Regions from separate parts of the Pseudonocardia sp. NPDC049635 genome, predicted to be linked through region 4. Evidence: predicted binding sites of a transcription regulator. Region 4 holds the regulator's gene; each other region holds the start of a gene.

Region 1 (5,876 bases), on a different contig from region 4:
GGCCGCCCCCAGGCCCGGGGGCCCACCGCGCGGCGGACGAGGCTCCCGCCGTGGACGAGGCTCCCGCCGTGGACGCGGCGGGAGCCGTGGACCTCACCGGGCGCGCGCCCGGTGAGCCGGTGCCGCCCGGTGAGCCGGCGCCGACCGACGGGCCGGCGCCGACTGACGGGCCGACGGACGGCGAGGGCCCGGCGGCGGAGTACCGGTCCGACGAGGACCCGGCGGCCCACGCGACAACGGCATCGGAACCGATCGAGGAGCCGATGGCCGGACGGCCCGACGAGATCGGCCCCGCCCGCGGGCGGGTCGACGAGCCGGTGGCGGGCGGGTCCGCGACCGACGAGGCCGCCGGGTCGGGCACGTCCGCCGAGGATGTTGTAGCGGAGAGCCCGGCCACCCAGGACGCTGCCGCCGAGGACGCGACCGCCGGCGACCTCGCGACCGGGGACCCGACGACCGAGGGTCCGGCGACCGAGGACCCGGTCAGCGAGGACCCGGCCACCGACGACGCAGCCGCTGAGGACACGCCCGGTGGGGACACAGCCACACAGGACACAGCGGCCGAGGGCACGGTCGTCGACCCGGAACGGCGCAGCCATGACCGATGATCTGTTGTCCCGGCACGACGTCCTGCTCGCCGACCTGGACGGAACCCTCTACCGCGGCCCCGAGGTCGTGCCGGGCGCGCTGGACGCCGTCCTCGCCGCCGCAGCGCGGGGAGTGCGGACGGTCTACGTCACGAACAACGCGTCCCGCAGTCCCGCGGACGTCGCGGCACACCTGACCGAGCTGGGTTTCCCGGCCGGGATCGCCGACGTGCGCACCAGCTCACAGGCCGCCGCCACGATGCTGGCCGAGCAGCTCCCGGCCGGCTCACCGGTCCTCGTCGTCGGTACCGAAGCCCTCGCCGACGAGGTCCGCGCCCGCGGGCTCACGGTGGTCGCCACGGCGGCCGAGGCCGTCGCCGTCGTCCAGGGACATTCACCGGACACCGGATGGCGGAACCTCGCCGAGGCCGTCGTCGCGGTCCGGGCCGGCGCGCTGTGGGTCGCGACGAACGTCGATCCGACCCTGCCGACCGACCGCGGCCGGTTGCCCGGCAACGGTTCCATGGTGCAGGTCGTGCGCACCGCGACCGAGGCGCAGCCGCAGGTCGCGGGGAAGCCGGCGGCCCGGCTGCTGCGGGAGGCGCAGGGGGATGCGACCCGCCCGCTGGTCGTCGGGGACCGGCTCGACACCGACATCGAGGGTGCGAACGCGCTAGGGGTGCCGTCACTGATGGTGCTGACCGGCGTGAACGGGGCGGCCGACCTGCTCGCCGCGCCACCCGCGCTGCGGCCCACCTACATCGGCGCCGACCTCGCGGCACTCGGCAGGCACCCGGACGAGCTGTCGCCCGGGCCGCGCCCCGGCTGGCAGGTCGAGCACGGACCGGACGGGTTGCGGCTCACCGGACGCGGTGGTGGACCGGACCCGGCGGTCGATGCGCTCCGGGCACTGTGTGCCCTCGCCTGGGAGCACGGCGAGACCCGGGTGAGCGCCGAGGGCGCTGCGGCCGCCGCCGCGCTCGCCGAGCTCGGCATCGGCGCCTGAACCGTCGGCCCCGCCGGCCGGGACCGGGCCACAACGGTGCCCGCGATCGCGCCCCGGCGTGTTCGGCTACCGTGGCCCGCGAGACCCCCGTCCCCGGAGATCAGCGATGAGCGTCCCCACCCCCGGCCCGCGCCCCGGTGACCCGCGGCAGGCGGAAGTCCGCCCGGTCAGCGCGCTGCGTGCCGACGTCGAGGCCGCGGTGGCCGGCCTCGACGATCTCGACGGCCGGCCGGTCTCCGAGCACCCTGCCGCCTTCGAGCGGGTGCACGGCGCCCTCGGCCGCGCGCTGGGCGCCGACTCGGAACGGGGCTGAGCGTGCCACCGATCCGTGCCCGGCTGGACGCCGAGCTCGTCCGGCGCAAGCTTGCGCGATCGCGGGGCCAGGCCGCGGAGTTCATCGCGGCCGGCCGGGTCACCGTGAACGGCATGCCCGCCGAGAAGCCGGCGACGGTCGTCGAACGGGACGCGCCCGTCGTGGTCCGGCCCGACGACGGCCCGGAGTGGGCGTCGCGCGGGGCGAAGAAGCTCCTCGGCGCGCTCGACGCGTTCACCGTGGTCGATCCCGCGGGGCTGCGCTGCCTGGACGCCGGCGCCTCCACCGGCGGGTTCACCGACGTGCTGCTCGATCGCGGCGCCCGCGAGGTCGTCGCCGTCGACGTCGGTTACGGACAGCTCGTCTGGCGGCTGCAGTCCGACGAGCGGGTGCGGGTGCACGATCGCACCAACGTCCGTGCTCTGGAGCCGGACCAGATCGGCGGGCAGGTCGACCTGACCGTCGCCGACCTGTCGTTCATCTCCCTGCGGACCGTGCTGCCCGCGCTCGCCGCGTGCACCGCGCCCGGCGGGTCGCTGCTCCCCATGGTCAAACCGCAGTTCGAGGTCGGGAAGAACCGGCTCGGTTCGGGTGGCGTCGTGCGCGATCCCGCACTGCGCGTCGATGCGCTGCGCGGTGTCGCCGTCGCGGCGGGTGAGCACGGCCTGCAGGTCCTCGGCGCGGTGGCGAGCCCGCTGCCCGGCCCGTCGGGCAACGTCGAGTACTTCCTGCACCTGCGCCGCCCCGACGGCGACCCCGGCCCCGCTGCCGATCCGGAGCCGATGCTGGCCGCCGCCGTCGCGGACGGCCCGGCATGAGGGAGGTCCTGCTCGTCCTGCACACCGGGCGCCCGGCGAACCGCAAGACGGCAGTGCGGGTGATGGGCGAACTGGCCGCGCTGGGCCTGCGGACCCGGGTGCTGGCCGACGAGTGGGCCGAGATCGGCGCCGATCCCGACCTTCCCGCACACCTCGCACCCCTGCAGGTGGCGGCCGGCCCGGACTGTGCGGCCGGGGCGGAGGCGGTCCTCGTCCTCGGTGGCGACGGGACGTTGCTGCGCGCGGCGGACCTCGCCCGGCCGTCCGGGGTGCCGTTGCTCGGGGTGAACCTGGGCCACGTCGGGTTCCTCGCCGAGGCCGAGGAGGACACCCTCGACGAGGCGCTCGACAAGCTCGCGGCAGGCGCCTACGAGGTCGAGGAACGGACGACGCTGCAGGCGGTGGTCCGCTCCAACGGTCACGTGCTGGGCCGGACCTGGGCGCTCAACGAGGCCGTCGTCGAGAAGACCACCCGTGGTCGGATCCTGGAGGTCGTGCTGGAGGTGGACGGCCGGCCGGTGTCGTCGTTCGGCTGCGACGGCGTGCTGTGCTCGACGCCGACGGGCTCGACCGCCTACGCGTTCTCCGCGGGCGGCCCGCTGATCTGGCCGCAGGTGCAGGCGATGCTGGTGGTGCCGAGCAACGCGCACGCCCTCTTCGCCCGGCCGATGGTGATCGCGCCGGACAGTGCGGTCGCGATCGAGGTCTCGGCGGAGGGGCCGTCCGCCGTGCTCGACTGCGACGGACGCCGGACGATCGCGGTCCCGCCCGGGGCCCGCGTCGAGCTGACCCGGGCGGCCGAGCCGGTGCGGATGGTGCGCCTGGCGGCGCAACCCTTCGCGGACCGGCTCGTTCGCAAGTTCGATCTGCCGGTGCGCGGCTGGCGAGGCGCGCAGCAACGCCGGTCCTCGAACACCTGATCGACCGCTCGTCGCACAGGAGCGACCGTACGAACATCTGTTCGCGTGCTCGCGCGTGTCGACGCTGATTTCGGTCGGGGTTCGAACGTATGGTCCCACTCATGTTGGCCGAGATGCGGATCCAGGGCCTCGGAGTGATCGATGACGCGACCCTGGAGCTCGACCCGGGGCTGACCGTGCTCACCGGTGAGACGGGCGCGGGCAAGACCATGGTCGTGACCGGGCTGAACCTGCTCGGTGGCGGCCGCGCGGAGTCCTCGCGGGTGTCGTCCGGGGCTCGGCGGGCCGTCGTCGAGGGCAGGTTCGCAGCCTCGCCGGGAGCGGTCGAGCTGGCCGAGGAGGTCGGTGCCGAGCCGGACGAGGACGGCACGCTGATCGCGGCCCGCACCGTGTCCGCCGACGGGCGGTCCCGGGCCCATCTCGGTGGCAGGTCGGTCCCGGTCGGGGTGCTCGGGCGGCTGGCCGAGGCGCAGCTGGCCGTGCACGGCCAGAACGACCAGCTCCGGCTGCTCCGCAGCTCCGACCAGCGGGCCCTGCTCGACCGGTTCGCCGGCGGGCCGGTCGCCGTCCCGCTGGCCGAGTACCGGAGGGTCCGCGGCGAGTGGCTCACCGTCGTGGCCGAGCTGGCCGAGCGCCGGGGCAATGCCCGCCGGCTGGCCCAGGAGGCCGACATGCTGCGGCACGGCCTGGTCGAGATCGAGTCCGTCGACCCGCAGCCGGGGGAGGACCGCGAGCTCGTCGAGCTCGCCCGCCGGATGGCCGAGGCCGACGACCTGCGCGCCGCGGCGGAGTCCGCCCGGGCCGCCCTGTCGGGGCCGGACGACGGCGAGGCCCCCGGTGCGGTCGATCTGGTCGGGCAGGCGCGCTCCCTGGTCGAGGGCAGCGGGGATCCCGCGTTGCAGGAGCTGGGGCCGCGGCTCGCGGAGGCGCTCGCCGTCCTCGCGGACACCGGTGCCGAGCTGTCCGGGTACCTGGACCGGCTCGACGCCGACCCGGAGCGGCTCGAGCAGGTGCTCGCCCGGCAGGCCGAGCTGCGTTCACTCACCCGCAAGTACGCCGCCGACACCGACGGCGTGCTGGAGTGGGCGCGGACCGCGCGCGAGCGGCTGAGCGGCCTCGACACCTCCGACGACGCGCTGGCGGCGCTCGCCGCCCGGCGCGACGAGCTGGCGGCGGAGCTGGCCGGGCACGCAGCGGCCGTGACCGCGGCGCGTACCGAGGCGGCCGGGCGGCTGGCCGAGGCGACCACCGCCGAGCTCGCCGGTCTCGCGATGCGCGACGCCCGGCTGCAGGTCGGTGTCGCGCCGCGCCCGGCCGGCGACTCCGGCCCGGTGCTTGTCGTCGACGGCCGCGAGTGCCATGCCGGTTCCGCCGGCGTCGACGAGATCGAGATCCGCCTCGTCGCTCACGCGGGGGCCGCGCCGCAGCCCCTGCACAAGGGAGCCTCGGGTGGTGAGCTCTCCCGGGTGATGCTCGCGCTCGAGGTCGCGCTGGCCGGCGCCGACCCGGTGCCGACCATGGTGTTCGACGAGGTCGATGCCGGTGTCGGTGGCCGGGCGGCGGTGGAGATCGGCCGCAGGCTGGCCCGGCTCGCCGCTCGGCACCAGGTGATCGTCGTGACGCACCTGCCCCAGGTCGCGGCTTACGCCGACCGGCACCTGGTGGTCCAGAAGTCCTCCGGATCGGGGGTCACCCGTTCCAGTGTGCGGCGGCTCGCCGAGCCGGAGCGCGCCGCCGAGCTGGCGCGGATGCTCGCCGGGATGGACGACACCGACACCGGCCGCGCGCACGCGGAGGAGCTGCTCGCCGCGGCGACCGCGCACCGTGAGGCAGATCGCCGGGAGCAGCTCGCAGCGGCCGAGCCCGCGGACCTGGCCGAGGCGCGATCGCGCCGCACCGGAGCGGCGACGACCACGGCGCGGGCCCGGCGACGCGGGGTTCCACGGGCCGGTTGACCGGGCCGGGCGGCCCTGCGCCGCGAGCGCAGCGCCGGTTGCGGCGGCCGGGGTCCCGGGGATCCGGCAACCGGGTGACAACACTGCACCGAGGGGCGGAAGCGCCGGGGCGGTGCGGCGTGCCTGCGTGGTCACAGCCGCCCCACCTGCCACAGTTCGCTCCATGAAGCTGTCCGGCCTGCTGCACCGTTCGCGACCGGAGCTGCCGGGCCTGACCGGCCCGGTCCGCACCGACCGCCGTACCGAGGCGCTGCTGCGCCGGCTCCGGCCCGGTGAC
Region 2 (5,876 bases), on a different contig from region 4:
CGGCCGCGCCCGCCGCCGCCCCCGGGCCCCCCGCCGGCCCCGCCTCGTCGGCGACCGGTCGGCCTGGCCCGGCCGGCACGGCTGGCCCGGCCGGCACGTCCGATCCGCACGGGACCGATCCGAGCGACACCACCCCGGCGTCCGTCCCGGACGGTACTCCGCAGGCCGCTACGCCCGTCCCCGGTTCGGCGCAGCGGGCGCCCTCCGGCACACGCTGACCGACGGCCCGCACGGTGGCTCCGCCCGGATCCCAGGGACCCGGGCGGAGCCACCGGCGTTCCGGGCAGGCCCGGAGCCCCCGCGCGGGATAGGTTCGTCATCGTGGCCAGCACGGCAGAGTGGATCGAGGGAGCGCGCCCGCGCACCCTGCCCACCGCGATCTCCCCCGTCCTCGTCGGAACCGGTTCGGCGCTCGGCGCCGGTGTCGTGGCCCCCGGCTCCGCCCAGCTCGCGCTGCTGGTCGCGGTGGCGCTGGTGATCGGGGTCAACTTCGCCAACGACTACTCCGACGGCATCCGCGGCACCGACGACGAGCGCGTCGGACCGCAACGGCTGGTCGGGTCCCGGGCCGCGCGGCCCGAGGCGGTGCGGGCGGCCGCGTTCGGCTGCTTCGGTGTCGCCGCGCTCGCCGGGCTCGCGCTGACCGTGGTGTCCGGGCAGTGGTGGCTGATCGCCGTCGGGGTGCTCTGCATCCTCGGGGCGTGGTTCTACACCGGGGGGAGCCGGCCCTACGGTTACGCCGGCCTCGGCGAGGTCGCGGTGTTCGTGTTCTTCGGCCCGGTCGCGGTGCTCGGCACCGCGCTCACCCAGGCCGGTGCGGTGGATCCGGCGACCGTCGGCGCCTCGATCGGGGCGGGTCTGCTCACCTGCGCGGTGCTGGTCGCCAACAACCTGCGCGACATCCCGGGCGACCGGATCGCCGGCAAGTCGACGCTCGCGGTACGACTGGGCGCACGCGCGACCCGGATGCTGTACGTGGCGCTCACCCTGGTGCCGTTCGTGATCGCCGTCGCGGCCGCGTTCGACCGTCCCGGTCTGCTGATCGTGCTCCTGGCCCTGCCCGCCGCGGTGCGTCCGGTACGCGCCGTCCTGAGCGGCGCCGACGGCCCGGACCTGGTCCCGGTGCTGCGCGACACCGGCCTGCTGCTGCTCGCCTGGGCAGTGGCCGTCGCGGTCGGCCTCGCGGTCGGCTGACCCGCCCGCTCAGGCCCGGTCGTCGCCGCGCAGCTGCGCGCGCAGCGACTCCCGCTCCGCCGAGCGGCGGGCGTTGGCCGCCGCGAGCGCGCGGTCCAGCCGGGAGCGCAGCCCTCGGAACAACAGCATCGACAGCGGGAGGGCGACGATCAGCGCCACCAGCAGCGCGACGAGCAACGGAACTCCGGCGAGCGCGAGCAGCAGCGCGACGGCGGCCAGCAGCCCGAGCCGGGCGAGCGTGTAGAGCGCCACCGTGGCAGCCAGGCCGGGCTCGCCGGCGCGAGCCCGCGCAGCTGCCTGCGGCGGGGGTGTCGGGGACGTCATGGCACCCAGCGTACGGTCCGCGACCGGAGCCCGCGATGACGCACGCCCCTACCGGAACGACCCTCGGTGTCCGCTTCAGGAACTTCATCGGCTTTGCCCTTTAAGAACCCTTTACCTCCGGACAACCGTTCGAGTACCTGGGGTCTGAGGTGTCACGATGACCCGGAAACAACGAGCGGTGTCCGCTCCGAGGAGCTCCGGGAGACCCCTCCCAGCACCGCGACTCGGCACCACGCTGCATCTCCGGGAGGATTCCATGGCAGCTCCGACACAGACCCCCGAGCGACTGCTGACCCCGGGCGAGGTCGCCACCCTCTTCCGCGTCGACCCCAAGACCGTCACGCGCTGGGCCTCGGCCGGCCGGATCGGCTCGATCCGCACGCCGGGTGGCCACCGCCGGTTCCGCGAGTCCGAGGTCCGCGGTCTCCTCGCCGATCTCACCAGCGAGGCGAGCCCCGGCCTGCACTGAGCCCGCGACTTCACGTACACGTCAGGTCACCTTCGCTACGCTGGACAGCGGAGGTGGCCTGATGTTGTTCCTGATCCTTCTGCTCGGCGCGGCCGTCGTCGCGGTGCTGCTCGTCCGGACGCTCCGGTCGGAGCAGGTGGTCGCCGACAGGCTCCCGCAGCCCGAGTTGCCCTGGATGACCGGTCAGAAGGCGCAGAAGCCCCGCGCCACCGGTCCCGACGACGACCCGGACTTCCTACGTCAGCTCGACGAGAAGGTCCGCAACCAGGAGGACCCACCGGAACGGACCTGACCCGGTCCGAGCCGTTCGCAGCCCCTCCAGACCTGCCCGACCAGAGTCCCAAGAGTTCTTGACCGAAGGGCGGTTCCCGCGATCCGGGAGCCGCCCTTCGGTGTTTCCCGTCACGCCCCGGCCCCGCTCAGACCGGGAACCCGTCCGCCACGGCGGCGGCGAGCTCCAGCAGCGCGATCCGCGTCGGCTCCTCCAGACGGTCGAGGTCGATCTCGGCACCCTCCTCCAGGTGCGGATCGAACGGCACCCGCACCACCGCCCGGCAGCGGCCGGCGAAGTGCTCCGCTACCCGGTCGAGGTCGACACCGCCACCCGCACGCCGGTACACCGAGTTGATCACGACGACCGCGTTCCGGACGAGATTGCCGTAACCGTGCGCGTCCAGCCAGTCCAGCGTCGCCGACGCGCTGCGTGCCCCGTCGATGGATCCGGAGGACACGATCACGAGCTGGTCGGCCATCCCCAGCACCCCGTACATCGCGGAGTGCATGAGACCGGTACCGCAGTCGGTCAGCACCAGGTTGTAGAAGTGCTCGAGCAGGTCGACCGCGCGCCGGTAGTCGTCCTCGCTGAACGCCTCCGACACCGCCGGGTCCTGCTCGCTGGCCAGCACCTCCAGCCGCGACTGCCCCTGCGAGGTGTACGCACGCACGTCGGTGTAGCGACGCACCCGGTCGGAGTCGCGGAGCAGGTGCCGAACGGTCGCCGTCGTCTCCAGCGGGATCTTCTGGCTGAGCGTGCCGCGGTCCGGGTTCGCGTCCACCGCGACCACCCGGTCCCCGCGATGGGAGGCGAACGTGGCGCCCAGCGTCGCGGTCACCGTCGTCTTCCCGACCCCGCCCTTCAGGCTCAGCATCGCGATCTTGTGCGCGTTGAGCAGCGGCCGGTTCAAGCGGGCGACCAAGTCGCGGCGGTGCAGTTCCGCGGGGCTCTCCCCCGGGTTCACCAGGCCTCCGGTGAGCAGGTAAACCATCCGCCGCCAGCCGCTCTCCGGCGGGCGCCGCGGGCTGGTCACCCGGTGCGGTGTCAGGTCGAGGCCGCCGTGCGACCCGTCGCCGCGCCGATGCTGCCCGGAACGGGCCTCCACCGCCTCGGGCGCCGTCCAGCGCGGCCGGCGCGGCGCGGCCCCCGAGGCCGCACGGGACCCACCGGCGTGCGCGCCGTCGTCCCGGCCCGCCCGGTCGGCCGCATCGCGCTCGGCCGCATCGCGGTCCCACGAGCTCCGCCACGGCCGGTCCGTGGACGGGCGCGCGGCCGCCCGGCCCGAACCGCGCGCCGCCGGAGCACCGCGTGCGGCGCTCGGGCCACCACCCGGCTCGGCCCCCACGCCACCCGCGGGCCGCCCGGCCGGGTCGCCGTTCACCTCACCACCGCCCGCAGGGCCCCCGGCGGGCGCCTCCTCGACCGCCGGAGCACCGCTGTCCGGTGCTCCGCCGCCCCCGGCACCTCGGCCCGGCGCATCCTCGTTCGCGGCAGCGCCGGTCGAGACACCGCCGGGCGAGACACCGCCGGGCGCCGCACCGCCGACGGACGCAGCGCCGCGCGCCGCGTCGGCGTCCGTGGTGGCACCGGCTGCAGCGTCACCGCCCGCCACCGGGGTCCCGTGCGTCGCGTCACCGTCGGCACCGGGCACCGGGCCGGGCTCCCCCGGCCGGTCGGCCGGCTCGGCCACACCCGCACCCGGGGCCTGCCGTCCCGCACGTCCGGCGTCCGGACCGGCGTGCACGCTCCCCGGTACGACCGCGTGCGTGTCGGTGGCCGTGAGGTCGTCACCGTCGGGACGGCGCTCCCCCGCCGGGGCCGGGCGCCGCCAGATCAGCTCGCCGTCCTCGTCGTCGTGGCCGCTGCGGCCCGGCACCGTCCACCACGGCTCCGGGTCCGGCGCGCCTCCGGAGCGGTACAGCCCGGTGTCGTCGGGACCGACGTCCTGCCCCGCCGGATAGGGGTCGTCGGGAGCCCGGTGGCGGCCGTCGTCCGATCGGGCCGCACCGGGGTGCCCGGGCTCCGCCGGCGGCTGCTCCTGCACCGCAGCGGATCGCGCCTGCAGTGCCGAGAGGTCCAGCCCGTGCGGGGGCGTGGAGGGGTCGATCTCGTCGACCAGGTCGTCGTCGATCTCCGGTAGCTCGCTGCCCCACGCCGAGCCGGCGGGAGGCGTCTGGGTGCCGACCGCGGCACGGCCGGGCGCGGGAGCCGAGGCCGCCCGCTCCGCCGCCGACGGCGGACGCGGCTGCGACGCAGCCGGCTGCGCACCGCCGTCCGGCTGCGCAGCGTCATCACCGGACGAACGACGACGCCGTCCGAAGGATCGTGCGGGTGCCTCCGCCGCGCCCCAGCGCTCCCGCACGTAGCGGCCCACCGATCCGTCGGGCTGCTCGCCGGAACCGTTCTCACTCACGGGGACCGACGGTAGCCGTGCTGGTCCCGGTGGTCGAGGCGCCTCACACCCCTGCGTACGAGTGCAGCCCGGCAACCACCATGTTGATGAAGAACAGGTTGAACACGATCGTGGCGAAGCCGGCCGTGTTGATCCAGGCCGCCCGCGAGGTCCGCCAGCCGGCGGTCGCACGGGCATGCAGGTAGGCGGCGTAGAGCACCCATGCGACGAACGCGACGGTCTCCTTCGGGTCCCAGCCCCAGAACCGGCCCCAGGCCGCCTCGGCCCAGACCGCGCCGGTGATGATCCCGAACGTGTACAGCGGGAAGGCGAGCACCGTCACCCGGTAGGCCAACCGGTCGAGCATCTCGGCACCGGGGAGCTTCGCGGCCAGCGCGGCCGGCCGGTTGTTGCGCTTCATCAGGAACAGCAGGCTCGCCACCCCGGGGACCAGCAGCATCCCCGACGCCAGCGTGATCGTGGTGACGTGGATGATGATCCAGTACGACTGCAGCGCCGGGACGACGGGCGCGGCCTCGGCGTACAGCACGGTGCCGGTGATGAACATCAGCAGCAGGATCGGGGTCAGCACGAACACCCCGGCCGGGCGCAGCGGCGGGTGCTTGCGGACCAGCACCAGCCACGCGCCGACCGCCATCAGGCACAGCGCCGAGGTGAACTCGTACATGTTGCCCAGCGGCCAGCGGTAGGTCGCCAGCCCGCGCAGCACGATCGAGCCGGTGTGCAGCACGACGGCCAGGATCATCAGCGAGATCCCGATCCGGCCGTACCGGTCGGCCCGGGTGCGGCCGGCACGGGGCACCGACCCATCCGGCCCCTCCGGGGTGTCGGAGATCTCACCGGCCGTGTCGCTCCCGGCGGTGTCGGTGTCGCTGTCGACTGTCCCAGTGCCGCCTGCGCCCGCCCCGACCGCCGCCGGCCTGCGCGACGCCCGGGCCACCCGGGTCGCCGAGTACTCCAGCGAGGTGAAGATCATCGCGAGCAGGAGCACGACGAGCGTGGCCTGGAACAGGCGGTCGCTCCACATCGAGGTGATCGGATCGACGAGCATCGGTGTCAACCGTCCTTCTTGTACGTCGGGTCGAGCAGCTCGGAAGCGAGCCGGTCGAACTCCTCGCCGTAGCCCGCCCGGTCGGTCCGGGCCAGGCCGCCGAGCTGGATGCGGCTGCCACCGTCGACCGGGGCGACCCGCACCCAGAGAC
Region 3 (5,876 bases), on a different contig from region 4:
GGACAACGGCAGCACCGACGGGTCGTCGGAGATCGTGCGCGGTCTCGACGACCCGCGGATCCGCCTGGTCCGGGTCGAGGAGACGGTGCCGATGGCGGAGAACTGGGCCCGCACCGTGGAGCTGGCCAGGGCCGACCTGGTGAAGATCGTCTGTGCCGACGACCTGGTCGCCCCCGGCGCACTGCCGGCCCAGATCGCCGCGCTCACCGCCGATCCCTCGCTGGCGATCGTCGTCGGACGCACCGACATGGTCGACGCCGACGGCCGGACGCTGTTTCCGAACCGGCACGTCCCCCGGTCGCTGCTCGGCCCGCGCCCGGCGGCGGACGTGCTGAGGGCCGTCGTCCGGCACGGCGGCAACCCGATCGGCCCCTCGGCGGCGGTGATGTTCCGGCGGGCGCACTACGAGGCCGTCGGCGGGGTCGGCGGAAGCCTGCACTTCACGATGGACCTCGACCTGTGGGTCCGGCTGCTGCGCCACGGCGGGCTGCACGGCGACAGCCGCACGGCCGCCTCGTTCCGGATCCACCCGGGGTCGGCCTCGGCCGCCGCGACCCGCGCTGAGTTCGCGGTGCAACGGGCCTTCACCCGGAGGCTGATCCGCGAGGCCGAGCCGGCGATCCGCCGCCGGGACCGGGTGGTCGGGGTCGCCGGATGCTACGCGGCGCTCCTCCGACGGTACGGGCTGTTCCTCCTCGGCGACCTCAGCCGTCGCCGAGCGGCACGCATCCGCCGGCACGCCTGACCGGCCTGCCCTCGGAGCGCCGGGACCCCACCGGGATCGGCCTGCTCGCCACGCCCGTGGGCGCCGTGTGCGAGCCGGACCGACGAGAGGCCCCTGCTCACCGCCTCGGCGTGACACGCTCGCCACCCCGCGCATCACACGCTCGCCACCTGCTCAGCTCGCTACCCCGCGCGTCACACGCTCGGGCCCTCCTCAGCTCGCCGCGGAGGCGGCGCGGCGCCGGGACACCGCCGACGCGGTCGATGTGCCCTTCGCCCCCTTCGTCGCTGCGCCGGTGCGCCTGCGGGTCGGCCCGGCGGGGGCGGCGTCCGGGGTGACCAGATCACGCAGGAACCGCCCGGTGTGACTCTCCGGGTGGGCCGCGACCTGTTCGGGGGTGCCCTGGGCGACCACGGTCCCACCACCGGACCCACCCTCGGGGCCCATGTCGATGATCCAGTCGGAGGTCTTGATGACGTCGAGGTTGTGCTCGATGACGATCACCGTGTTGCCCTTGTCGGCCAGGCCCTGGATCACGGCGAGGAGCTTGCGGACGTCCTCAAAGTGCAGCCCGGTGGTGGGCTCGTCGAGGATGTAGACGGTGCGGCCGTTGCTGCGCTTCTGCAGCTCGCTGGCCAGCTTCACCCGCTGCGCTTCCCCCCCGGACAGGGTCGGGGCGGGCTGCCCGAGCCGCACGTAGCCGAGACCGACGTCGACCAGGGTCCGCAGGTAGCGCGCGATCGAGGTGATCGGCTCGAAGAACTCGGCGGCCTCCTCGATCGGCATGTCGAGGACGTCGGCGACGGTCTTGCCCTTGTAGTGGACCTCGAGCGTCTCCCGGTTGTACCGGGCCCCCTTGCAGACCTCGCAGGGGACGTAGACGTCCGGCAGGAAGTTCATCTCGATCTTGATCGTGCCGTCGCCGGTGCACGCCTCGCAGCGGCCGCCCTTGACGTTGAAGGAGAACCGGCCCTCGGCGTACCCGCGGACCTTCGCCTCGGTGGTCGCGGCGAACAGCTTCCGCACCTTGTCCCACACGCCGGTGTAGGTGGCGGGGTTGGACCGCGGGGTCCGCCCGATCGGCGACTGGTCGACCCGCACCAGCTTGTCGAGCTCGTCGACACCGTTGATCCGGGTGTGCCTGCCGGGGACCTGGCGGGCACCGTTGAGCCGGTTCGCCAGGACGGTGGCCAGGATGTCGTTGATCAGGGTCGACTTGCCGGACCCGGAGACCCCGGTGATCGACACCAGCCCGCCGAGCGGGATGTCGACGTCGATCCCGCGCAGGTTGTGCTCACGCGCACCGATGATCGACAGCTTCCGGGAGTGGTCGAGCTCGCGCCGCTGCGGCAGCGGGATCGACCGGCGGCCCGACAGGTAGGCACCGGTCAGCGAGGTGTCGTGCGACTCCAGCTCGGCGACCGGCCCGGAGTGCACGATGTGCCCGCCGTGCTCCCCGGCGCCCGGGCCGATGTCGACCGCCCAGTCGCTGGCCCGGATGGTGTCCTCGTCGTGTTCGACGACGATCAGCGTGTTCCCGAGGTCGCGCAGCCGGGTCAGGGTGTCGATCAACCGGCGGTTGTCCCGCTGGTGCAGCCCGATCGACGGCTCGTCGAGCACGTAGAGCACCCCGACCAGGCCGGAGCCGATCTGGGTGGCCAGCCGGATGCGCTGTGCCTCGCCACCGGACAGCGTCCCGGCGGCGCGGTCGAGCGACAGGTACTCGAGCCCCACGTCGAGCAGGAACCCGAGCCGGGCCTGGATCTCCTTGAGCACCGCTCCGGCGATCATCGCCTGGCGGTCGTCGAGCACCATGCCGTTCAGGAAGTCCGCGCACTCCGCGACGGACATGTTGGAGACCTGGGCGATCGACCGCTCCCCCAGGTCGCGGTGCGACATCGTGACTGACAGGACCTCGGGGCGCAGCCGGGAGCCACCGCACGCGGGGCACGGGATGTCACGCATGTAGCCCTCGTAGCGCTCACGCTGCGACTCCGACTCGGTCTGCTCGAGACGACGCTCCAGGAAGGGCATGACGCCCTCGAAGTTCGCGTAGTAGGAGCGCTCCCGGCCGTAGCGGTTGCGGTAGCGGACGTGGACCTGGTCGTCGCTGCCCTGCAGCACCGCCTTCTGCGCGGCGGCGGGCAGCTTGCGCCACGGGGTGTCCATCCGGAAGCCGATCGCCGTGGACAACCCGGACAGCAGCCTGCCGAAGTACTCGGCGTTGTGCCCGGCCGACCAGGGTGCGATCGCCCCGTCGGCCAGGGAGCGGTCCGGATCGGGGACGACGAGCTCCGGATCGACCTCCTTCTTGATGCCCAGACCGGTGCAGGCCGGGCAGGCGCCGTAGGGCGAGTTGAAGGAGAAGGTGCGCGGCTCGAGATCGTCGACCGCGATGGTGTGCCCGTTCGGGCAGGCCATCCGCTCGGAGAAACGCCGCTCGCGCCCCGGGTCGTCGGCCGGCAGATCGACGAAGTCGAGCACGACCAGACCGTCGGCGAGGCGCAGCGCGGTCTCGACCGAGTCGGTGAGCCGCTGCTTGGCCGTCACCTTGACCGAGAGCCGGTCGACGACCACCGAGATGTCGTGCTTCTCCTGCTTCTTGAGCTTCGGCGGATCCGTCAGCTGGTGCACGGTGCCGTCGACCAGCACCCGGGAGTAGCCCTGCGACTGCAGGGTGGAGAACAGGTCGACGAACTCGCCCTTGCGGGTCCGCACGACCGGGGCGAGCACCTGGAACCGGCTGCCCTGCTCCATCTCCAGCACCTGGTCGACGATCTGCTGCGGGGTCTGCTTCGCGATCCGCTCACCGCACTGCGGGCAGTGCGGGACGCCGGCGCGGGCGTAGAGCAACCGCAGGTAGTCGTGGATCTCGGTGATCGTGCCGACCGTCGACCGCGGGTTGCGGTTGGTCGACTTCTGGTCGATCGAGACCGCGGGCGAGAGACCCTCGATGAAGTCGACATCGGGCTTGTCCATCTGCCCGAGGAACTGCCGGGCGTACGCCGAGAGCGACTCGACGTAGCGCCGCTGACCCTCGGCGAAGATCGTGTCGAAGGCCAGGCTGGACTTTCCGGAACCGGACAGCCCGGTGAACACGATCATGCTGTCGCGCGGCAGGTCGATGTCGACGCCCTGCAGGTTGTGCTCGCGCGCACCGCGGACGACCAGCCGCGGACCGCTGGGGACCGGCGACGCACCCGGGGACAGGGTGTCGCCGACGTCCGGGCGGTCGGTGCTGTGGTCGCTCACGATGCGCGCCTCCTGGCTGGCGAGGGTCGTCCCGTTCCGGATTCGATGCTAGGCCGCGCCCCCGACAGGAACGCGGCGAGCAGGCGTCGTCGCGGTCGCCCCTCGGTGGATGCACGCCGCCACGCGCCGGTCGGTACGCGACGCACGATACTCGTACGCATGTTCGACCACCCCGCCGGGGGACGGCCCCCGGCGGGGTGGCGGGCGGACCGGAGCCCGGACCGGTGGGTTCACCCCACGGCGACGTGCGCCACCGGCAGCTACCCTCGCGCCGTGGACGTCCTGGAGAACTACACCGGTCACACCGAGCCCGGCGGCCCCGCCATCCGTCGTGACCTGGACCGGCTCAGCATCAGCAAGATCTCGGTCGGCGAGATGGACAACAACGCCTACCTGCTGGTCTGCAAGCAGACCGGGGAGGCGCTGCTGATCGACGCCGCCGCCGAGCCGAGCCGGATCGCGGACCTGATCGGCGCCACCGACGAGCGCCCCGACCTGCGGCACCTGGTGACGACGCACCGGCACCACGACCACTGGCAGGCGCTCGGTGCGATCGCCGGGATGTTCGAGCCCCGGCTGATCGCGCACCCGCTGGACGCGCCGGAGCTCCCGGCGCCGATGGACGAGTTCGTCGAGCACGGCGACCGGCTCGCCTTCGGTGAGATCGAGCTGGAGGTCATCCACCTGCGCGGGCACACCCCGGGCTCGATCGCGCTGCTCTACCGCGGGGCCGACCGGCCGCACCTGTTCACCGGGGACAGCCTGTTCCCCGGCGGGCCGGGGAAGACCTGGTCGCCGGAGGACAACGCGCAGCTGCTCGCGGACCTGGAGGAGCGGGTCTTCGACGCGCTGCCCGACGACACCTGGTTCTACCCCGGGCACGGGGACGACTCCACGATCGGCGAGCAGCGCCCGGGCCTGCCGGAGTGGAAGGCCCGTGGCTGGTAGGAGCCGCGGACACGCTCGCGGACCGGGGTCGCCCGTGCCGGGCAGGCGGCCCCGGCGGTCGCTGTGCCGCTCGGGAAGTCGGCCGGGCCGGACACCGACCCCGATCCGCCGTTGCCTCACCCCGGGTCGGCCGGGTAGCTCCGGCCGGCCGCCACGAACAGCTCCCGCCACCGCTCGCCGGGCAGCCGCTCCCACGGCCGCTCCGCCGCCTCCCACGCCGCGGGCACGGCGATCGCGAACAGCCCGGGTTCGAGCAGCCCGGCGTGGTCCAGTTCGTCGAGAAGTTGCGGCACCCGGTTCCCGCCCACCCGGGCGACGGCGGCGTCCCATTCCGCCCGGGTGAGCGGGCGGTCCCGGTCCAGCAACGCGTTCACCGTGATCTCGTAGAGGGCCTGGCTCACGCGGTTCAGGATCGCACTACCGGTGAACGACCAGCTCCTGCCCTCCGGCGATCCGATCAGCCGCTCGGCGCTCGGGGCGGACCGTCACCGTAACGAGGCGACCGGCCGTCGTTACTGCTCCGATCGGCCGCTGCGCCAGGTGCCGGTCCCGACCTACGGTCCTCGACCGATGAGCGCTCCCCACGCCGACGACCGATCCCCCGCCCCGCCCGATCCCGAGCACAACGGTCACCCCACCGCCACCGTGCTGGACGCACCGTCCGTGCCACAGCCCCGGCCGCCGCAGGCACCAGGGCCGGCGCCGGGCGCCGCGGGCCCGGGCACGGCGGAGCTGCCCGGCCCCGTGCACGAGCCGGGCCCGCGCACCCCGCCGCTGCCCTGGCACGCCGTCTCCCCGGCGTCCGTCCCGCCCGGCCGGGCCCCGGTGCCGTCGGTGTTCCCGGCCGGGCCGTCGGCGCGGCCCGCGTGGCGCCGTGCCCTCGACGCGATCGACACCGGCCGGGCCGGCGCGCTCGCCGGTGCGGTCCGGGAGCGGGTGCCGCACCGGATCG
Region 4 (5,876 bases):
GTTCCTGACCCCGCTGGCGGGCCCCGCCCACGGCGGCCGGATCCGGATGCGGGTGCACGAGCGCGGCGTGGGGGAGACCCGGGCCTGCGGGACCGGGACGGTCGCCGCCGCCGTGGCCGCGCTGCGCGCCGCCGGGCACACCACGGGTGACGTGCGGGTCGACACCCCCGGCGGGGAGCTGCGGGTCACCGTCGAGGCGGGATCGGACACCCGCACCGGTGCCACCGTGCTGCACGGACCGGCCGTGCTGCTCGCCAGCGGTGAGCTGGACCGCGGCTGGTGGGACTCGCCGGCCGGGTGACGACCCGCCCGGCGAAACGGACCGGACAGCGACTCCCGGTACGTGGGACACTCGAGGGCAAGATGACTGAAGCTCACACGCCCGCCAGCCCGTCCACCGGTGAACTCGAGCTGGAGGAGCGCTCGTCGCTCCGCCGGATCAGCGGCCTGTCCACCGAACTCACCGACGTCACCGAGGTCGAGTACCGTCGCCTGCGCCTCGAACGGGTGGTGCTGGTCGGTGTCTGGACCGAAGGGTCCGCCGAGCAGGCGGAAGCCTCGCTCGCCGAGCTGGCCCGGCTCGCCGAGACGGCGGGCTCGGAGGTGCTCGACGGGCTGGTGCAGCGCCGCTCGACGCCCGACCCCGCGACGTTCATCGGCTCCGGCAAGGTCGACGAGCTCGGCCTCGCGGTGCGCGCAGCGGAGGCCGACACGGTGATCTGCGACGGGGAGCTGTCGCCCGGCCAGCTCCGCCAGCTCGAGGAGCGGCTCAAGGTCAAGGTGATCGACCGGACCGCGCTCATCCTCGACATCTTCGCCCAGCACGCCCGCTCGCGGGACGGCAAGGCGCAGGTCGAGCTGGCCCAGCTGTCGTACCTGCTGCCCCGACTGCGCGGCTGGGGTGAGGCACTGTCCCGGCAGGTCGGCGGTCGCGCCGCGGGCGGTGTCGGGATCGGCGGCCGCGGCCCCGGTGAGACGAAGATCGAGCTCGACCGCCGCCGCATCCGCGCGCGCATGTCGAAGCTGCGCCGCGAGATCAGCGCGATGCGCCAGGTCCGCCGGACCCAGCGTGGCAACCGCAGGCGCAACGAGGTCCCGTCGGTCGCGATCGTCGGTTACACCAACGCCGGCAAGTCCAGCCTGCTCAACCGGCTCACCGACGCCGGAGTGCTGGTCGAGGACGCACTGTTCGCGACCCTGGACCCGACCACCCGCCGGACCGAGACACCGGACGGGCGGGTCTACACCTTGACCGACACCGTCGGTTTCGTCCGGCACCTCCCGCACCAGCTGATCGAGGCGTTCCGGTCGACGCTGGAGGAGGCCGCGCAGGCCGACCTGCTGGTGCACGTGGTCGACGGTTCCGATCCGCTGCCCGGTGACCAGATCGCCGCGGTGCGGAAGGTCCTGGTGGAGATCGGCGAGGAGCAGGGCGGCAGCATGCCGACCGAGCTGCTCGTGGTGAACAAGACCGACGCCGCGGGAGACCTGGCGCTGGCCCGGTTGCGGCACGCGCAGCCCGACGCGGTGTTCGTCTCCGCGCACCGCGGTGAGGGCGTGGACCTGCTCCGGGAACGGATCGCAGGCCTGCTGCCCCGCCCGGAGTACGACGTCGAGGTGCTGCTGCCCTACACCGAGGGAGCGCTGGTCGCCCGCCTGCACGACGAGGGCGAGGTGCTGACCGAGGAGCACATCCCCGAGGGCACCCGGATCCGTGCCCGGATCGGGCCGGAGCTGGGCACCGCGGTGCTGCCGTTCGCCGTGGCCGGGGGCCCGACCGGTGCCGGTGCCGACACCCGTGCGGCTTTCCGTGCCGGTGACGGTGCCGGTCCCGACACCCGTGCGGCTGTCCGTGCCGGTGACGGTGCCGACGCGGCGGCCGGTCCCGGCCTGGTCGCCGACCCGGACCTGCCGGCGACGGCGGCGGGGCGCTGACCCGGCCGTTCCCGACCGGATCCCGCAGCGGGCAGGGCGGCGGTCGCGGCCGGACGGCGCCCGCTCGGGCCGCGGCGCCGCTGCTGGCCGCGGTGCTCGCCCTCGCGGTCGCCGGCGCACCCGCCGCGGCGCAGCCACGCGGTGCGCCCGGACCGGTGGCGCTGCCGGAGCCGACACCGGTCTGCACGATCGCCGACCCGCGGCTGGCCGAGATCTCCGGGCTGGTCGCCGACGGCGCCCCGGGCGGGGCGCCGCAGCGGTACCACGCGATCGTCGACGGCGGCGGCCGCGCGCAGGTGTTCACACTGGACCCGACCGGTTGTGCCGTGACGGGGGAGCGGAGCGCGCCGGTGCAGGTCGTCGACGTCGAGGACCTCGGTTCGGCGCCGGACGGCGATCTCTGGGTCGCCGACATCGGTGACAACACGGCTCGTCGCGAGTCGGTACGCCTGGTCGTGCTGCCCTTCGGTGGACCGCCCCGCAGCTACGACCTCGTCTACCCGGACGGTCCGCGGGACGCCGAGGCGGTGCTCGTCGCCGACGACGGGACCCCGCTGATCGTGGACAAGACCACCGGGGCGGCCGGGGTGTACCGCCCGGTGGGCCGGCTCACCGGGCAACGCGCGGTGGAGCTGGAGCGGGTCGCCGACGTCGTCCTGCCGTACTCGGCGACGAGCGGCGGCCCGTTGGGCGCGGTCGGTACCCGGACGATCACCGGAGGCACGGTCGGGCCGCGCGCGGCGCACGGTGGGCGGGCCGCGGTCCTGCGGACATACACCGACGCCTGGCTGTTCCCGCTGCCCGACGGCGCGGTCACCGGGGACGATCTGGTCGAGGCGCTGCGCGGGGCCCCGATGCAGGTGCCGTTGCCCGGTGAACCGCAGGGGGAGGCGGTCGCGCTGGACGGTCGTGGGACGTTGCACTCCGCCACCGAGGCCCGAGGATCGGCCGCGGCGGGCATCCGGGAGGTCCGCGGTGCGGTCGCCGCCGCGACGGCGCCGGGGGCTCCGGTCGTGGCTCAGCCGACGGAGGCGCCGGACGTCCGCGCCGTCCCGCCGTGGCTGCCCGCTGCGGCCGGTACCGCGGCCGTGGCCGGGGTGCTGGTCGCCGGTATCGGGGCAATGGCACTGCACGGCCGGGCACTGCACGGCCGGGCACTGCACGGCCGGGCACTGCACGGCCGGACACGGCGCGGTCGCCGCAGGCGGTGACCGCGCCCGGGCCGACGGATCAGAGTCGGCGCAGCACCGCGACGACCCGGCCCAGGATCGTCGCCTCGTCGCCGGGGATCGGATCGTAGGCGTCGTTGGCCGGCATCAGCCAGATGTGCCCGTCGCGGCGTCGGAAGGTCTTCACCGTCGCCTCGCCGTCGATCATCGCCGCGACCACCTCACCCTGCTCGGCGACCGGCTGCTGCCGGACGACGACCCAGTCCCCGTCGGTGATCGCCGCGTCCACCATGGAGTCGCCCTTGACGTTCAGCAGGAACAGCGTGCCCTCGCCGACGATCTCGCGGGGAAGCGGGAACACGTCCTGCACGGCCTGCTCGGCCAGGATGGGGCCACCGGCGGCGATGTCACCGAGCAGGGGTACGAACGCCGGGGCGGGCCGCTCCGGACGACCGGTGTCGGTGTCGGCGTCGGCCCCGTCGCCTGCGGCTGCCTGGTCGGGGCTGCGCACGTCCACCGCGCGGGTCCGGTTCGGGTCCCGGCGCAGGAACCCCTTGCGCTCCAGGGTCCGTAGCTGGTGGTGCACCGACGACGTGGAGGTCAGACCCACCGCGTCACCGATCTCCCGCACGCTCGGCGGGTAGCCGTGGCGGTCCACCCAGTCCCGGATCACCGCCAGGACCTTCCGCTGCCGCGGGGTCAGACCGCGCGTGTCGGCCCGGGGCTCGGGGAACTCCCGGACGTCGGCGGAACCCCGTCCGGGGGACGCACCGCCTCCGGACTCGTCCGCTGCCATCGCATTCGCCTCCTCGAGGATGTACCGGCACGGACACTAGCCGTCCTCGGTCGCTCCGCCAAACATGCGTTCGAAGTTCGTCCCCGCGTGTCGCGGATTCCGTCGTGGATTCCGGCGGGCGGCAGTGGTAGAACATCGCACACGTGTTCGATCGAACATCGATTCGACTCGGAGCGGTCCGGGATCGCCGGGATTCCTGTCGGTGTCCGGTGTTAGACAGCTCGCACGCCCGTTCGACCGGCGGGGCGAGGAGGGCGCGTGGCCGGGTGCGGTCGGGTCGAGGGCGACCGTCCCGCCGGGGCAGGCGGGTGGTCCGCGATGAGCAGGAGGAGCCATGCGAGAGCTCGACGTGCGCGAGGTGGCGCCACGGCCACGGCCGTGGGCGATCCGGTCGGGCCGGGCCGAGCCCGGCGGGGCGGCGCAGTGGTCCCGGGCGGCCGGGGCGGGTGAGCAGCCGGGGCCCGCCCGCGCCGTGCCGTGCACCGGTGTCCGGCGTCCGGCCCGCGGATCCGCCGCGGCCCGGGCTGCGGCCCGGTGGGCCCTGCCCGTCGCCGGCGCCACCGCGAGCGCCCCGAGCTGCGGCCCGGTGACGGTGGTCGCCGAGGTGCCCGCGGTGCCGGTGACGTCCCCGGCTCGGACGTGGGCTCCGGCGTCACGGGTGGTGCGCCCGCCGGGGCGCCGGTGCGTGGCACCCGTCCGGCGGGTGCGTCCGGCGCTGTGGGCCCGCTCCCGGGGGGAGCGCCTGCTGGCCGGGGCTGCGATCATGCTGTGCTCGGCGACGGTGGTCGTGGTCCTGGGTCTGCTCGGGGATGCGGCGTCCGGATGGAACTCCGAGCTCGCTCCCCCGCCGGGCCCGGCGGCGGTCCCGGCCGGCCGGTGACGGTCGTCCGGCGGGGCCGCCACGGCACCCGGTCGGGCCGTCGCTCGTGACAGGGAGCTTGCCGCCCGGCGCGTCCCGACGGCGTGTCCCCGAACCGTGCCGCCGTCCGTCGCGGCCGCGACACGGGGCCGGACGGGCCCGGGGGTCGTGTCACGCGCGCTGATCAGGGCGGATGCGCACGTTCGTGATCCGCGTGCTCTCCTGGCGTCGCCGCGGCCGTGTGCGACCCTCGTTCCCGATCGGGCGAAGCCTGGCGCCGTACCGGACCCGGGGATGGCGCACCCCAATATGTAGGGGTTACATTGGTGTCGTTCTCCCACTGGTTGGGGGAGCGAGTGCCGCGGTAGGTCGCGGTGCCGGAGCGGGGGGTTCCCGCGGGGTCACGGGAGAAGGGGAGTGCCGACGTGCGTTGCCCGTTCTGCCGCCACCCGGATTCACGGGTGATCGACTCCCGGACCGCCGACGACGGGACCTGTACCCGCCGCCGCCGGTCCTGCACCGACTGCGGTCGTCGGTTCACCACGGTCGAGGAGACCGTGCTCGCCGTCGTCAAGCGCAGTGGGGTGAGCGAACCCTTCAGCCGGCAGAAGGTCGTCGGCGGGGTTCGGCGGGCGTGTCAGGGCCGGCCGGTCGACGAGGACGACCTGCAGCAGCTCGCCCACCGGGTCGAGGAGACGGTGCGGGCCCGCGGCGCGGCCGAGATCCCCAGTCACGAGGTGGGGCTGGCGATCCTCGGGCCGTTGCGCGAGCTCGACGAGGTCGCGTACCTGCGGTTCGCGAGCGTCTACCGATCCTTCTCCTCGATCGAGGACTTCGAGAAGGAGATCGCCGACCTCCGGTCGACGGCTGCCGGGGAAGCAGCCGACGGCGGGGCCGGCAACCGGGGCGGCTGACGCCGGTCCAGCGCCGCCGGTGCGGGTGCGCAGGGCGCATCCGTGGGCGGCGACCGGGTCGGTCCGGCCGGACCGGGTACGGGGGTGGTGTCCCAGCACCGCCTCGGGTGCCCGCGCACCCCAGCGCGCGGGAGAAGAACGTCGGATGCGGAGGCAGTTCATGACCGAGACCGTCGGGGGCCCGGCGACAGGCACCGGGAGCA

Evidence for each region. The regulator LexA, encoded in region 4, represses DNA repair genes until DNA is damaged. The targets are predictions, from matches to a motif close to CGAACACGTGTTCG.
Region 1: recN (DNA repair protein RecN) is a predicted target of LexA. The motif match lies at 3,675-3,688, and genes of this name have one in related genera.
Region 2: AB0J24_RS22665 (BldC family transcriptional regulator) is a predicted target of LexA. The motif match lies at 1,637-1,650, and genes of this name have one in related genera.
Region 3: uvrA (excinuclease ABC subunit UvrA) is a predicted target of LexA. The motif match lies at 4,129-4,142, and genes of this name have one in related genera.

What each region holds. Positions count from the first base shown of each region.
Region 1 is NZ_JBFAON010000014.1:2,857-8,732, forward strand. Features, by position in the region: gene AB0J24_RS17600 (hypothetical protein) at 1-608, shown strand, start outside; gene AB0J24_RS17605 (HAD hydrolase-like protein) at 598-1,593, shown strand; gene AB0J24_RS17610 (hypothetical protein) at 1,700-1,906, shown strand; gene AB0J24_RS17615 (TlyA family RNA methyltransferase) at 1,909-2,724, shown strand; gene AB0J24_RS17620 (NAD kinase) at 2,721-3,644, shown strand; gene recN (DNA repair protein RecN) at 3,746-5,599, shown strand; gene steA (putative cytokinetic ring protein SteA) at 5,763-5,876, shown strand, end outside.
Region 2 is NZ_JBFAON010000023.1:7,123-12,998, reverse strand. Features, by position in the region: gene AB0J24_RS22680 (hypothetical protein) at 1-218, shown strand, start outside; gene AB0J24_RS22675 (1,4-dihydroxy-2-naphthoate polyprenyltransferase) at 322-1,194, shown strand; gene AB0J24_RS22670 (DUF4229 domain-containing protein) at 1,204-1,518, opposite strand; gene AB0J24_RS22665 (BldC family transcriptional regulator) at 1,775-1,987, shown strand; gene AB0J24_RS22660 (hypothetical protein) at 2,049-2,279, shown strand; gene AB0J24_RS22655 (MinD/ParA family protein) at 2,407-3,873, opposite strand; gene ccsB (c-type cytochrome biogenesis protein CcsB) at 4,718-5,725, opposite strand; gene AB0J24_RS22645 (cytochrome c biogenesis protein ResB) at 5,731-5,876, opposite strand, start outside.
Region 3 is NZ_JBFAON010000020.1:61,680-67,555, reverse strand. Features, by position in the region: gene AB0J24_RS21650 (glycosyltransferase) at 1-745, shown strand, start outside; gene uvrA (excinuclease ABC subunit UvrA) at 938-3,934, opposite strand; gene AB0J24_RS21640 (MBL fold metallo-hydrolase) at 4,250-4,924, shown strand; gene AB0J24_RS21635 (hypothetical protein) at 5,041-5,325, opposite strand; gene AB0J24_RS21630 (hypothetical protein) at 5,495-5,876, shown strand, end outside.
Region 4 is NZ_JBFAON010000003.1:112,148-118,023, reverse strand. Features, by position in the region: gene dapF (diaminopimelate epimerase) at 1-301, shown strand, start outside; gene hflX (GTPase HflX) at 364-1,935, shown strand; gene AB0J24_RS05340 (hypothetical protein) at 2,028-3,146, shown strand; gene lexA (transcriptional repressor LexA) at 3,166-3,900, opposite strand; gene AB0J24_RS05330 (hypothetical protein) at 4,235-4,780, shown strand; gene nrdR (transcriptional regulator NrdR) at 5,185-5,673, shown strand; gene AB0J24_RS05320 (vitamin B12-dependent ribonucleotide reductase) at 5,834-5,876, shown strand, end outside.